2 linked regions of the Thermotoga maritima MSB8 genome follow. The protein of the gene in region 2 binds, or shares a complex with, the protein of the main gene of each other region. Links are inferred from orthologs where the notes say so. Each region holds a gene or a part of one and is shown on either strand. Other genes may lie near its edges. The genes, in order: prfA and prmC.

Region 1 (6,004 bases), 860 kb from region 2 along the record:
ATCAACATCGAGGTCTATCCGCTTGAAAGACAATTCTGGAAGAGACATGCCATCGAGATTACACCTTTTCCATCTCGGGAATCCCCATTCTTTGTACTCCTGGTACTTCTTCTTTCTCCACTCTTTCAGAGGGCCACCGGTGTTCTCCAGGGCCTTTTCAAGCACTTCGTAGTCGTAATCGTTTTCGGAAAAAATCTGAGGAGTTTCCCAAACGACCGCTTTTTCACCGTCATGTTCTATCACCAGAGTCTTTTCCATAATGAACACCTCACCCTATGCTCTTCTCTATTTCCAGTTCGAGTAACTTGTTCAGCTCAACGGCGTACTCGAATGGAAGCTCTTTCACCACGGGTTCAACGAATCCTTTCACTATCATCGCCTTTGCTTCCTGTTCAGAGAGCCCCCTGCTCATGAGGTAGAAAATCTGGTCTTCCCCTATCCTTCCAATCCTCGCCTCGTGCCCGACGTCTGCCCTGTCTGTTTCCACTTCTATGATCGGAACGGTATCACTCTTCGATCGGTTGTCGAGCATCAAAGCCGCGCACTCAACGGAGGCCTTGCTCTTCACGGCTTCCTTTGTGATTTTCAAAAGGCCTCTGTAGAAAGCCCAGCCTCCACCGAGAGAAATGCTCTTTGCGCTGACGATCGAACTCGTGTATGGAGCGAGGTGAACAACCTTGGAACCGGTGTCCATGTGCTGTCCCGGTCCCGCGTAAGTGATGGACATGCTCTCTGCCCTTGCTCCTTTTCCCTTGAGTATGGTCATTGGATACAACATTGTCTTCTGACTTCCCAGTGAGCCCGAGACCCAGGTCATCGACCCTTCTTCGTCGACTATCGATCTCTTTGTGTTGAGGTTGTACGTGTTCTTGCTCCAGTTCTGAATGGTGAGGTACTTGACCTTTGCGCCTTTTTTGACGTATATTTCGACCATTCCAGCGTGAAGATTGATGATGTTGTACCTTGGAGCAGAACAACCCTCTATGAAGGTAACTTCACTGCCTTCTTCAGCGACTATGATGGTGTGCTCGAACTGCCCCATACCGGGATTGCTCATCAGAAAATACGCCTGAAGCGGCATGGGAATTTTCACACCCGCCGGGACGTACAAGAAGGTTCCACCGCTCCATATGGCTCCATGAAGAGCAGCGAACTTGTGATCGGTGATGGGGACGAGTTTCATGAAGTATTTCTTCACAAGATCGGGGTACTCCCTCACAGCGCTTTCCATATCGAGGAAGATAACGCCCATCTTTTCAAGCTCTTTCTTCATGTTCTGATAGACAATCTCCGAGTCGAGCTGAGCTCCCACACCCGCGAGGTACTTTCTTTCCGCTTCCGGTATCCCGAGTTTATCGAAAGCCTCTTTCACCTCTTCTGGAACTTCTTCCCAGGAGGTGCTCTTCTTCGCGTCGGGTTTTATGTAGGAGACTATCTTTCCGAGGTCGAGGCCGGATATGTCCACACCGAATCTGGGATTGTGCCACTCGTTGAACACTTTCAGTGATTCTAACCTGTGCTTTAACATCCACTCCGGTTCATCTTTTGCGCGTGATATTTCCATTATCAGCTTCTCGTCAAGACCGGGAGGTGCTTTGTAGGCGGTCTTCACCTTCGGCACGAAATTGAATCGTGAATCGTCAATTATCAGTCTTTCCATCATCTCACACCCTCCAGGGAGTAGCCCTTCTCTTCTATTTCGTCTGCCAGTTCCGGACCGCCGCTTGTGACTATACGTCCATCTACGTAAACGTGAACCTTATCTATTCTCTTCAAGTGATCGAGGAGTCTTTTGTAGTGCGTGATGATGAGAAGTGTCACTCCCTCTTCGTTCAGTCTAGCTATCAGATTTGCGATCAATCTCAACGCATCGACATCGAGACCCGAGTCTATCTCATCGAGGATGAGCAGTTTCGGTCGAAGGAAGAGACTCTGAAGGATCTCAGACCTTTTCTTTTCTCCACCGGAAAATCCGACGTTCAGGTACCTTTCTAGGAAATCCTTGTCTAAACCGAGTTTTTCAGCGGTTTCCTCGAGTTCTTTCCTCAACTCCAGGTAGTTTTTATCCTCTCCATGAATCCTCCGATGAGCTGTGATGAGAAACTGAGAAAGCTTCACTCCCTCAACTTCGTATGGATTCTGAAAAGTCATCATTATACCGAGTTTTGCTCTCTCATTTGGGGGCAGATCCTTTATGGAATTTCCTTCAAAAACGATGTCTCCTTCCGTCACAATGTATCTGGGATTTCCCATGATGACGTTCGCGAGGGTCGATTTTCCGCTACCGTTTGGACCCATGAGAACGTGGACTTCTCCCTTTTCTATCTCCAGATTCACGCCCTTCAATATTTCCTTGTCTTCGTCTCTCAGCTTCGCGTGCAGATTCACTATTCTGAGCATTTCGTTCCCTCCTCTTATGTTTTCCTAATTGATTATAACACACGTGCGGTTGTTATGAATAAGTTTTGATTTTTGTAAGGTTGAAATAATCTTTCTGACGATGTGGTATAATAAAAAAAGGAGCCGGGGTGGCGGAATTGGCAGACGCAGCGGACTTAAAATCCGCTGGGGTTCACAACCCCGTGTCGGTTCGAGTCCGATCCCCGGCACCACCCGGGCACCTCCAAAAAGGTGCCCTTCTTCTTTGAGGAGGGAGCGAACATGAGAGTTGAACTCCTCTTTGAAAGTGGAAAATGTGTGATAGATCTCAATGAGGAATACGAGGTCGTCAAATTGTTGAAGGAAAAAATTCCATTCGAAAGTGTCGTGAACACTTGGGGCGAGGAGATATACTTCTCAACTCCTGTGAACGTTCAGAAGATGGAAAACCCAAGGGAAGTAGTTGAAATAGGAGACGTTGGATACTGGCCTCCGGGAAAAGCGCTGTGTCTGTTCTTTGGGAAAACTCCCATGAGCGATGACAAAATTCAACCAGCGAGTGCTGTAAACGTGATAGGAAAGATCGTGGAAGGGCTGGAAGATCTGAAAAAAATAAAAGACGGCGAGAAGGTCGCCGTCAGATTTGCATCCTCATGATGTCTCTGTAAGCTTCCACGATTCTGTTTCTTACTTCGACGGTGAGCCTCAACGCTATGGAAGCCTTCTCGGCTTCTATTATAACCTCGTGTATGTTGCTTATCCTGCCCTGGGCGAAATCATCCGCTGCCTTCTCGGCTTTCTTCTGTATGTCGTTTACCTTTTCCAGTGCTTCTTTCAGCGCTTCTGAAAAGTTGTTTTCACTTTTCTTTTGAGTCTTTCCACTCTGGCTCAAAGGGCCGAGTCCCTCTATCCTGTCAACCATCGCTCATTACCCCCTTCCTATCTGAAGGGCGCTGTTCACCATAGCCTTTGTCACATTGAAAGCCGCCACGTTCGCATCGTATGCTCTCTGCGCGTTTATCAGATCCACCATTTCTCTGACGATATTCACGTTGGGCATCCTCACGTATCCGTTCTCATCCGCGTCAGGGTGTGTAGGATCGTATACGAGTCTGAACGGTGAAGGGTCTTCCTCTATTTTTACAACTTTCACCCCAGCGCTTTCTATTTTACCATTTGGTGTTCTTCTCAGATACTCGGCGAACACAGGTACCTTCCTCCTGTAAGGTTCTCCTGTTTCAGTTCTGGTGGTTTCAGCGTTCGCTATGTTTGTTGAGACGATCTCGACTCTGAGTCTCTGAGCGGACATTCCAGTTGCGCTGATGTTCATGATCTCGAATTCGCTCATCATCTGACACCCCTCAGCACGGCATTGTACCTATCTATGTTCAGCGACATGAGTCTGGTGAGCACCTGATACCTGAGTCCATTCTTCACAAGCTGGACCATCTCGTAATCGATATCAACATTGTTTCCATCGTTTCTCATGGTGGTTGTGTTGTCCACAAGAACACGTGGTTCTACGACATTCTTTGAACCGATGAGGTGCTTTTCGTTTGTCTTCGAAAGCTTCAGTTTCATTTCTGATTCCTTCAAAAGTTCCTCGAATGCCACGTATTTTCTTTTGTAACCGGGTGTGCTCACATTTGCTATGTTCAGTGAGTGAACGTTCTGTCTCAAAAGAGCAACGTCCATCGCCTGTTTTAGCGTGTAGAAGTTCGTGTTGAACATCTTCACACCTCCACTATTACTTTTCTTCGACTGAGGCTCCAATTCCTAAAACTTCCTCTAGGTTGTTTTCTATGTCGTGTTCTATAAGCTTCGATATGATTTCGTCCAGGTCTCCATCGAGGATCTCCTGCAGTCTATAAGAAGTGTAGTTTATTCTATGATCCGTAACTCTGTTCTGGGGGAAGTTGTAAGTTCTGATTTTTTCGCTTCTCTCACCAGTTCCTATCTGTGATTTTCTCTTCTGCGAGATCTCCCTTTCTTTCTGTTCCTTCTGTAGCTGGTAGAGTCTTGCTCTGAGGATCCTCAGAGCGGTTTGTTTGTTCTGATACTGAGATCTTTCGTTCTGACACGAGACCACTATTCCCGTTGGAAGATGTGTGATCCTCACAGCGGATTCGGTCTTGTTGACGTACTGTCCACCGTGTCCCGATGCCCTGAAAGTTTCTATCTTCAAGTCTTCCGGCCTGATTTCTATATCCTTTTCTTCAATCTCTGGAAGAACGGCAACGGTAGCGGTGGACGTATGGATTCTCCCTCCAGACTCTGTAACAGGAACTCTCTGGACTCTATGGACACCGCTTTCGTACTTCAAAATACCGTAAGCGTTCTTTCCCTTCACAAAGAAGACCACTTCCCTTATTCCACCGAGATCCGTTTCGTGGATTTCAGCGACTTCGAGGTTCCAGCCTTTTCTTTCTGCGTACCTGGTGTACATTCTGAACAGATCCCGCGCGAAGAGAGCGGCTTCTTCTCCACCCGTGCCTGGTCTGATTTCTACGATTGCTTTATCGCTCGCTTCTGGAGAAAGAAGAAAGAGCAGTTCTTGATAGAGCTGGTCAAGTTCTTTCTCGTACTTTTCTATCTCCAGTTCATTTTCTCCTTCTTCTCTCAAAAGTTCGATGAACTCTTGAGTTTCTTTTATTCTGTTTGTGATGTTCTCTATTTCTTCTATCTTTGCGTATTCCATCCCGTAGTTCTTCATCTGTTCGGGAGTCAGATCTGGCCTGGCGAGGAGCTTTTCGATCTCTTTTTTCTTTTCTTTCACTATCGAGGAGATCTTCTCTACGAGGGCTTCATTCCTAATCTTCGAGCCACCTCCTCCTGGTTCCTGGCAAACTGCAGAGCGGATTCTCTGGATATCTCTCCTTTGAGTGCGGCTTTCACGAGTGCGTCATCGAAGAGGACCATTCCGTGTCTCGCACCAGCCTGTATCAGAGATTCGAGCTGGTGGAGTTTGTTTTCTCTTATCAGGTTCCTCACGGCCGGAGTTCCCACCATGATCTCCAGGATCGGAGTGAAACCTATTCCGTTGGCTTTCGGTACAAGCCTCTGATAAATCACGGCGATCAAGGTGTTCGCGAGCTGAAGAGCGATCTGTCTTTGCTGATGTGCTGGAAAAACATCTATGATTCTCTCAGGTGCGGAAGCCGCGGAGTTCGTGTGAACCGTGGCAAGAACGAGGTGTCCCGTTTCCGCCGCGGTGAGAGCGAGAGCCATTGTCTCAAGGTCTCTCATTTCTCCCACGAGGATCACATCCGGGTCCTGCCTCAGAGCGTACTTCAATCCGTTGTAGAAAGAGTCCGTGTCTGAACCGAGTTCTCTCTGGTGAATCACAGATTTTTTGTTTGTGAAAACGTATTCTATCGGGTCTTCTATCGTTATTATGTGGTGTGGGAAATTTTCGTTGATGTGATCTATCATGGCGGCGAGTGTGGTGGATTTTCCGCTTCCTGTGGGACCAGCCACCAATATCAAGCCGTACTTTCTCTCAACGAATGTTTTCAAGATCTCTGGTAGTCCCAGTTCCTGAAAAGTTCTGATCTTTTTTGGTATCAACCTGAAAGCGAGAGCGGGGTTCTTTCTCTCGTAGTAGAGGTTTCCCCTCACCCTTATC
Region 2 (6,042 bases):
CTGTGAAATGGGTATTTCTCTGATATCTACTTTTTTCTTCCTCACAAGATAGAGCAGAAGATCGAGAGGTCCCTCGAAAACGGGAAGTTTGAAGACAAGATCCATTCTTTCACCTCAGAACATCAGGTTCATGGCCCTTCTCACTTCTTCCATCGTTTTAGCAGCCACTTCTCTGGCCTTCTTCGTCCCTTCCATTATAACGTCGTCCACGTAGTGTGGATCTTCGTCTATTTTTCTGAAGTTCTCCCAGATCGGTGCCAATTTTCGTTTCATATTCTTCAACAGCAACTTCTTACAATCAACACAGCCGATGCTGGCCGTTGTACAGCCTTCCCATACCCATTTGCTCTCTTCTTCACTGATGTCGAACGCCTGGTGGTATTTCCATACGGGGCAGTTCTCCGGATTTCCAGGGTCGCTCCTTCTCACCCTCGCTGGATCGGTCATCATCCTCAGTATCGTCTGTTCCAGTTCTTTTTCCGAGATTTCTAGGTTTATTATGTTCCCATAGCTTTTGCTCATCTTTCGGCCGTCCGTTCCTGGAAGCTTTGGAACCCGAGACAGAATTGCTTCTGGTTCTGGAAAGACTTCATCGTAGAGATAGTTAAAACGCCTGGCGATCTCCCTCGTGAGTTCTATGTGGTAAACCTGATCTTCACCGACTGGTACTCCTTCAGCTTTGTAGATCAAAATATCGGCTGCCTGAAGAACGGGATAGATGAGAAAACCAGCCGTGGAAAGATCTTTGTAGTTCAGCTCACTTTTTATCTCTTTGTAAGTGGGAACCCTCTCGAGACGTGAAACAGAAACGATCATGCTGAAAAGCAGTGCAAGCTCAGCGTGCTCTTTGACACCAGACTGAACAAAAATCACGGACTTTTCAGGATCTATTCCACAGGCGAGAAATCCCCTCACCAGGTCGCGGGTGTATTCTTTGAGCTTCGAAACATCGTCGTAGTGGGTGGTCAAAGCGTGCCAATCCGCGACAAAGTAGAAACATTCGTTTCCTTCTTCCTGAAGCTTCACCCAGTTTTCCAGAGCTCCCACGAGATGACCTATATGGAGTTTTCCGGTAGGTCTCATGCCGCTCAGTATTCTCAACTTTTATCCCTCCATGTTCTGTGATAATATTAATTGAGAATATCAAGAATGAGGAGAGTGAAAAGGTTGAGCTCAAGAACCATCTACATCTTGCTGATCATCATGGTTGTTTTCATGCTCGTCGAATTTCTCTTTTTCTTTCTGGGAGGAAGAGCTCCCTTTGAAATAGTATACTACAGGAGCACCATGGAATACGATTATTCCGGGAACGCCACGTTCACCACCAGTGCGAAGCTTTATTTTAAAGATGAGAAGAAAAAAGAAGAGTACAAGATCAATTATGCTTCTGCATCTAAGGAGGAGTTGAATAAATACTTTTCTCAGATCAGCAAAGAAGTTGGAAGAGAAATAGTTCCACTGGATTACAACGTGAGAGTTGAAGACACAGGAGGTATGCTCGAAGTCACAGAAACAACGCTCCTGAGGGGAGCTGCACAGGTGAAGGGTGATGTCTTGGACACCAGCATGGGAAGTCTCACAATGAACGTAGCGGGTGAAACGGAGATCGTCGTGAAATTACCTGAAGACGCAGCTGTGATATCGGTCACACCAACCCCATCTGAACGTGAGAACAACACTCTGATCTGGCGTCCAGATTCATCCATGGTGTTTCCAAAAGTTATCTTTAAAAGGGTGAATGAAAATGAAGGAATTCCTGGATCTTCTCAATGAATCCAGATTGACCGTCACTCTCACGGGAGCCGGTATCAGTACCCCAAGCGGCATACCAGATTTCAGAGGACCGAATGGGATATACAAAAAGTATTCCCAGAATGTCTTCGACATAGATTTCTTCTATTCTCACCCTGAGGAATTCTACAGATTCGCTAAAGAAGGCATTTTCCCCATGTTACAAGCAAAACCGAACCTTGCACACGTGCTGCTCGCAAAACTGGAAGAAAAGGGCCTGATAGAGGCTGTGATCACACAGAATATAGACAGACTTCACCAGAGAGCGGGCAGTAAAAAAGTGATAGAACTCCATGGAAACGTTGAGGAGTATTACTGTGTGAGATGTGAGAAAAAATACACCGTCGAAGATGTTATAAAGAAACTCGAATCATCGGATGTTCCACTCTGTGACGACTGCAACAGCTTGATCAGGCCGAACATCGTGTTCTTCGGGGAAAATCTGCCGCAAGATGCCCTCAGGGAAGCGATCGGGCTTTCATCCAGAGCCAGTTTGATGATCGTCCTGGGATCTTCGCTCGTTGTGTATCCCGCTGCCGAGCTTCCCCTCATAACTGTCAGGAGTGGCGGAAAGCTCGTTATCGTGAATTTGGGAGAAACTCCTTTCGACGATATCGCAACTTTGAAGTACAACATGGACGTCGTCGAGTTCGCCAGAAGAGTGATGGAAGAGGGAGGTATCTCATGAATCTCGTAGACTACTTTACTTTCCACGGTGGGAACAGTGGTCTTTTCGTGGACATATCTTCTCCTTGGGAGAAACGGTAACACGAAAGAGCCAAATCAGGAGGATATAGAAGAGAGGATCATGGAACTCATGGGAAAGTTCCGCTACCTGTCGGCCAACAGACTCGAACTCCTCGAAAAGAAGACACAAGAGTTAAGAAAACTCATATCCGAGGCCAACACCGTGATGTCGAGGCTGATGGTTAAGATGTCTGAGATAGAAAGAGAAAGGATCTTCTCCTCTGAAAATGGCGGGGAAAAATCTGAAAAGATGGAAAAACCAATTATCCCTGTTATTCAAGAGCAGGAAGAAACGAAAGTCGAAGAAAAAGAAGAGGAACTGGAAACCGCTATAGAAAAAAGAATCGTCTCGATGTACGACAGGGGATTTTCAGAAGTGGATATCGCCAAAAATCTTGGTATCACGGTTGGAGAAGTTAGACTGATACTCCAGCTGTTCAAGAGGAACGCCGGTTGAGAAGGAGAAAACGGTACTTTCCGGCGGAATCCTTCAGGAAAACAGTGTCGGAAACGATCTTTTTCAACTCCTCCACCTGGTCTTCTCCTATCTCCATCAGCACAATCTTTCCGCTCGTATCGTACCTGCCGAAAAATTCTCTGTAAAAGTCAAGACCGTCCTCTCCTCCAAAAAGTGCCTCTGGAGGCTCGAAAAGAACATCTTTTGGCAGATGAGCACTCGATTTCACGTATGGAGGATTCGAAAGGATCATCTCGATCGATGCGAATTTTTCTTTGAACGGTTCAAGAAACTCACCTTTTCTCACAAAGAATCTGTCGGAAACACCGTGTCTTTCCGCGTTTTTTCTGGCGATTTCAACGGCTTTGGAAGAAACGTCCGTCGCGAAAACGATCGCATCGGAGAACTTCGCAACGCTCACTCCAATGGCTCCGCTTCCTGTTCCTATGTCTGCGACTGTCTTTATTCCGTACTTTCTTATCAGCTCGAGGGCGAGTTCGACCAGTTCCTCCGTCTCCGGCCTTGGAACAAAAACGCCTTCTTCCACGAGGAAAGAAAGGCCCATGAACTCTTTCTCACCGAGGATATAGTGCAGGGGATATCCACTTGCTCTTTTCTCCACGAGTTCCAGAATCCTTTTTTCCTCAGTTGGAGAAACTCCCAGGTCTTTCAAAAAGAGATCTTCCTTGCGGATCCCAAGCACCCGGGAAACGATGAGTAACACCTCAAGAACAGAAGTTTCGGTCACTCCCTCGAGTTTTCCAGAGCAGTCTCTTATCAGACTCCAAATTTTTCTCTCAGCTCCGGAGACATTCTTTCTGGTGTCCATGGTGGGTCGAATGTGAGCTCCACCTCCACGTTGTTGACTCCTTCGATCTTCTTTATCGCCTCTTCGGCGTCGGAAAGAATCATTCCGGCGAGAGGACACATGGGTGTGGTCATCGTCATGAGGACCTTCACGTTGTTCTGATCGTCTATCTGGATGTCGTACACCAAACCCAGACTCACCACATCCAGACCGAGTTCAAAATCGATCACGTTTTTCAGGGCGTTCAGAACATCTTCTTTAGTCACCTTTTTCGACATCGGCATCCCTCCCGGTTCTATTATACTATGTTATAATTCAAATTAGAAGAGCCGAATTGAGGAGGTGGAAAAATGCCGAAAGTAACGGTTTCCATAAAGGTGGTTCCCGCCGTGGAAGATGGAAGACTCCACGAGGTGATCGACAGAGCGATCGAAAAGATCTCTTCATGGGGCATGAAATACGAAGTGGGTCCCTCCAACACCACCGTGGAAGGTGAATTCGAAGAAATCATGGATCGTGTGAAAGAGCTTGCCAGATACCTTGAACAGTTCGCGAAACGATTCGTTCTACAGCTGGACATCGATTACAAAGCTGGAGGTATCACGATTGAAGAGAAGGTATCGAAGTACCGCTAAATGGCTGTTTTTTATAGCTTTGATTTTCGTGTGGGAGTTCTCGAAAGTTCCACAGTATCTTCTTCCCAAACCTTCTTCCATAGTCCTCGAAGGGCTTTCGCAGTGGAAAATCTTGATGGATCACAGTCTCTACACGATCCTTGAGGCCTTTTCTGGCCTGGTTATAGGCCTCGTGTTGGGAGTGGGGCTTGCGGTTCTGATGGATCTGTTCCAGACAGTGAAAGAGGTAATGTACCCGATCCTCATCATCTCACAGGCGATACCCATCGTGGCCGTGGCACCGCTCGTCATCATCTGGTTCGGTTTGGGCGTGGGCACGAAAATAGGCATAGTAGCGTTCGTCACACTCTTTCCAGTTGCACTCAACACTCTCGAAGGATTCAGAACGATCGATCAGGACGCTCTGGATCTTTTCAAAGTGATGAAGGCAACAAAGATCCAGATCTACAGGTACCTTGTACTGCCGCACACGTTACCTTACGTTCTCTCTGGGCTCAAGATATCCGCCACATACGCTGTGGTTTCCGCTGTGATAGGAGAGTGGCTTGGAGCAGAAAAGGGTCTGGGCATATACATGATAAGGGCGATGAACACCTTCAGAGCCGACAGGCTCTTTCTCTCTGTGATAGTTGTAGTTTTGCTCAGTGTTGTCGTCTTCAAGATAGCTGATATTCTCTCCAGGAAACTCACACCCTGGTTCGAGGAAAGGAGGCTGGTACAATGAAGAGACTGATCTTCATTGCGATGTTTCTGATCTCTGTCCTCGCACTTTTCGCTGAAGAGGTAACGGTGGTACTGGACTGGTATCCCAACACGAACCACACGGGGCTCTACGTAGCCAAGGACCTTGGATTCTACAGAGAAGAAGGATTGGATGTGAAGATCGTTCAACCGTCTCGGTTGACGGCGGAACAGCTTGTAGCGAGTGGAAAAGCGGAATTCGGCGTGAGCTATCAGGAAGCGGTCACCCTCTCCAGAGGAGAAGGAATGCCCATCGTCTCCATAGCTGCCATCATTCAGCACAACACTTCAGGTTTCGCATGGCTAAAGGACGAAGGAATCAAAAGTGTGAAAGACTGGGAGGGTAAGAGATACGGAAGCTGGGGTTCTCCCATAGAGAAGGCGACCATAGAATACATCATGAGAAAATACGGTGCAGATCCTTCAAAGGTGATTTTTGTGAACGTGGGACAGATGGATTTCTTCGCAGGAACGCTGAACGATGTGTTCGACTTTGCCTGGATCTTCTACGGATGGGACGGCGTTGCCAGCAAGGTGAAAGGGATAGAGATAGAGTTTCTCCCGCTGAAGGATATAGACGAAGTCTTTGACTACTACACACCGGTTCTGATAACGAGCGAATCTCTCATGAAACAAAAGCCAGATCTCGTGAGAAGATTTTTGAGAGCCACGGCCAAGGGATACGAGTACGCAATACAGCACCCTGTGGAGGCAGCCAAAATACTTCTCAAATACGCTCCGGAACTGGATGAAAAGATCGTTGTAGAATCTCAAAAGTACCTCGCAGGCCAGTACAAAGCGGACGCGGAAAAATGGGGCTACCAGAAAGAAGAAGTCTGGAGGAGATACGCGGAATGGCTTCA

Evidence for each region.
Region 1: the proteins of prmC (region 2) and prfA are in contact, whole or in part, in a crystal structure (PDB 2B3T), measured with the Escherichia coli proteins. The link is inferred for Thermotoga maritima MSB8 from one-to-one orthologs.

Annotation. Positions count from the first base shown.
Region 1 is NC_000853.1:1,382,242-1,388,245, reverse strand. Bases 3,142-6,004 are described here. They hold prfA (peptide chain release factor 1), read right to left. Parts: upstream 5,156-6,004; coding sequence 4,127-5,155; downstream 3,142-4,126. Other genes in these bases: TM_RS06900 (type IV pilus twitching motility protein PilT), read right to left, coding at 5,173-6,004; flgB (flagellar basal body rod protein FlgB), read right to left, coding at 3,727-4,110; flgC (flagellar basal body rod protein FlgC), read right to left, coding at 3,308-3,730; fliE (flagellar hook-basal body complex protein FliE), read right to left, coding at 3,142-3,301. Also shown: TM_RS06945 (SufD family Fe-S cluster assembly protein), read right to left, coding at 1-258; Fe-S cluster assembly protein SufB, read right to left, coding at 269-1,663; Fe-S cluster assembly ATPase SufC, read right to left, coding at 1,660-2,400; TM_RS06925 (cyclophilin-like fold protein), read left to right, coding at 2,662-3,036; more of fliE, read right to left, coding at 3,017-3,141. UniProt on the Escherichia coli protein: Peptide chain release factor 1 directs the termination of translation in response to the peptide chain termination codons UAG and UAA.
Region 2 is NC_000853.1:516,160-522,201, reverse strand. The notes cover bases 1,901-4,801. They hold prmC (peptide chain release factor N(5)-glutamine methyltransferase), read right to left. Parts: upstream 3,825-4,801; coding sequence 2,976-3,824; downstream 1,901-2,975. Other genes in these bases: TM_RS02500 (ABC transporter permease), read left to right, coding at 4,410-4,801; TM_RS02505 (thiamine-binding protein), read left to right, coding at 4,154-4,438; TM_RS02510 (metal-sulfur cluster assembly factor), read right to left, coding at 3,773-4,081; TM_RS02520 (DUF6115 domain-containing protein), read left to right, coding at 2,516-2,995; TM_RS02525 (NAD-dependent protein deacylase), read left to right, coding at 1,901-2,479. Also shown: TM_RS02540 (segregation and condensation protein A), read right to left, coding at 1-105; trpS (tryptophan--tRNA ligase), read right to left, coding at 115-1,101; TM_RS02530 (DUF4897 domain-containing protein), read left to right, coding at 1,150-1,773; more of TM_RS02525, read left to right, coding at 1,745-1,900; more of TM_RS02500, read left to right, coding at 4,802-5,162; TM_RS02495 (ABC transporter substrate-binding protein), read left to right, coding at 5,159-6,042. UniProt on the Escherichia coli protein: Methylates the class 1 translation termination release factors RF1/PrfA and RF2/PrfB on the glutamine residue of the universally conserved GGQ motif, i.e. on 'Gln-235' in RF1 and on 'Gln-252' in RF2.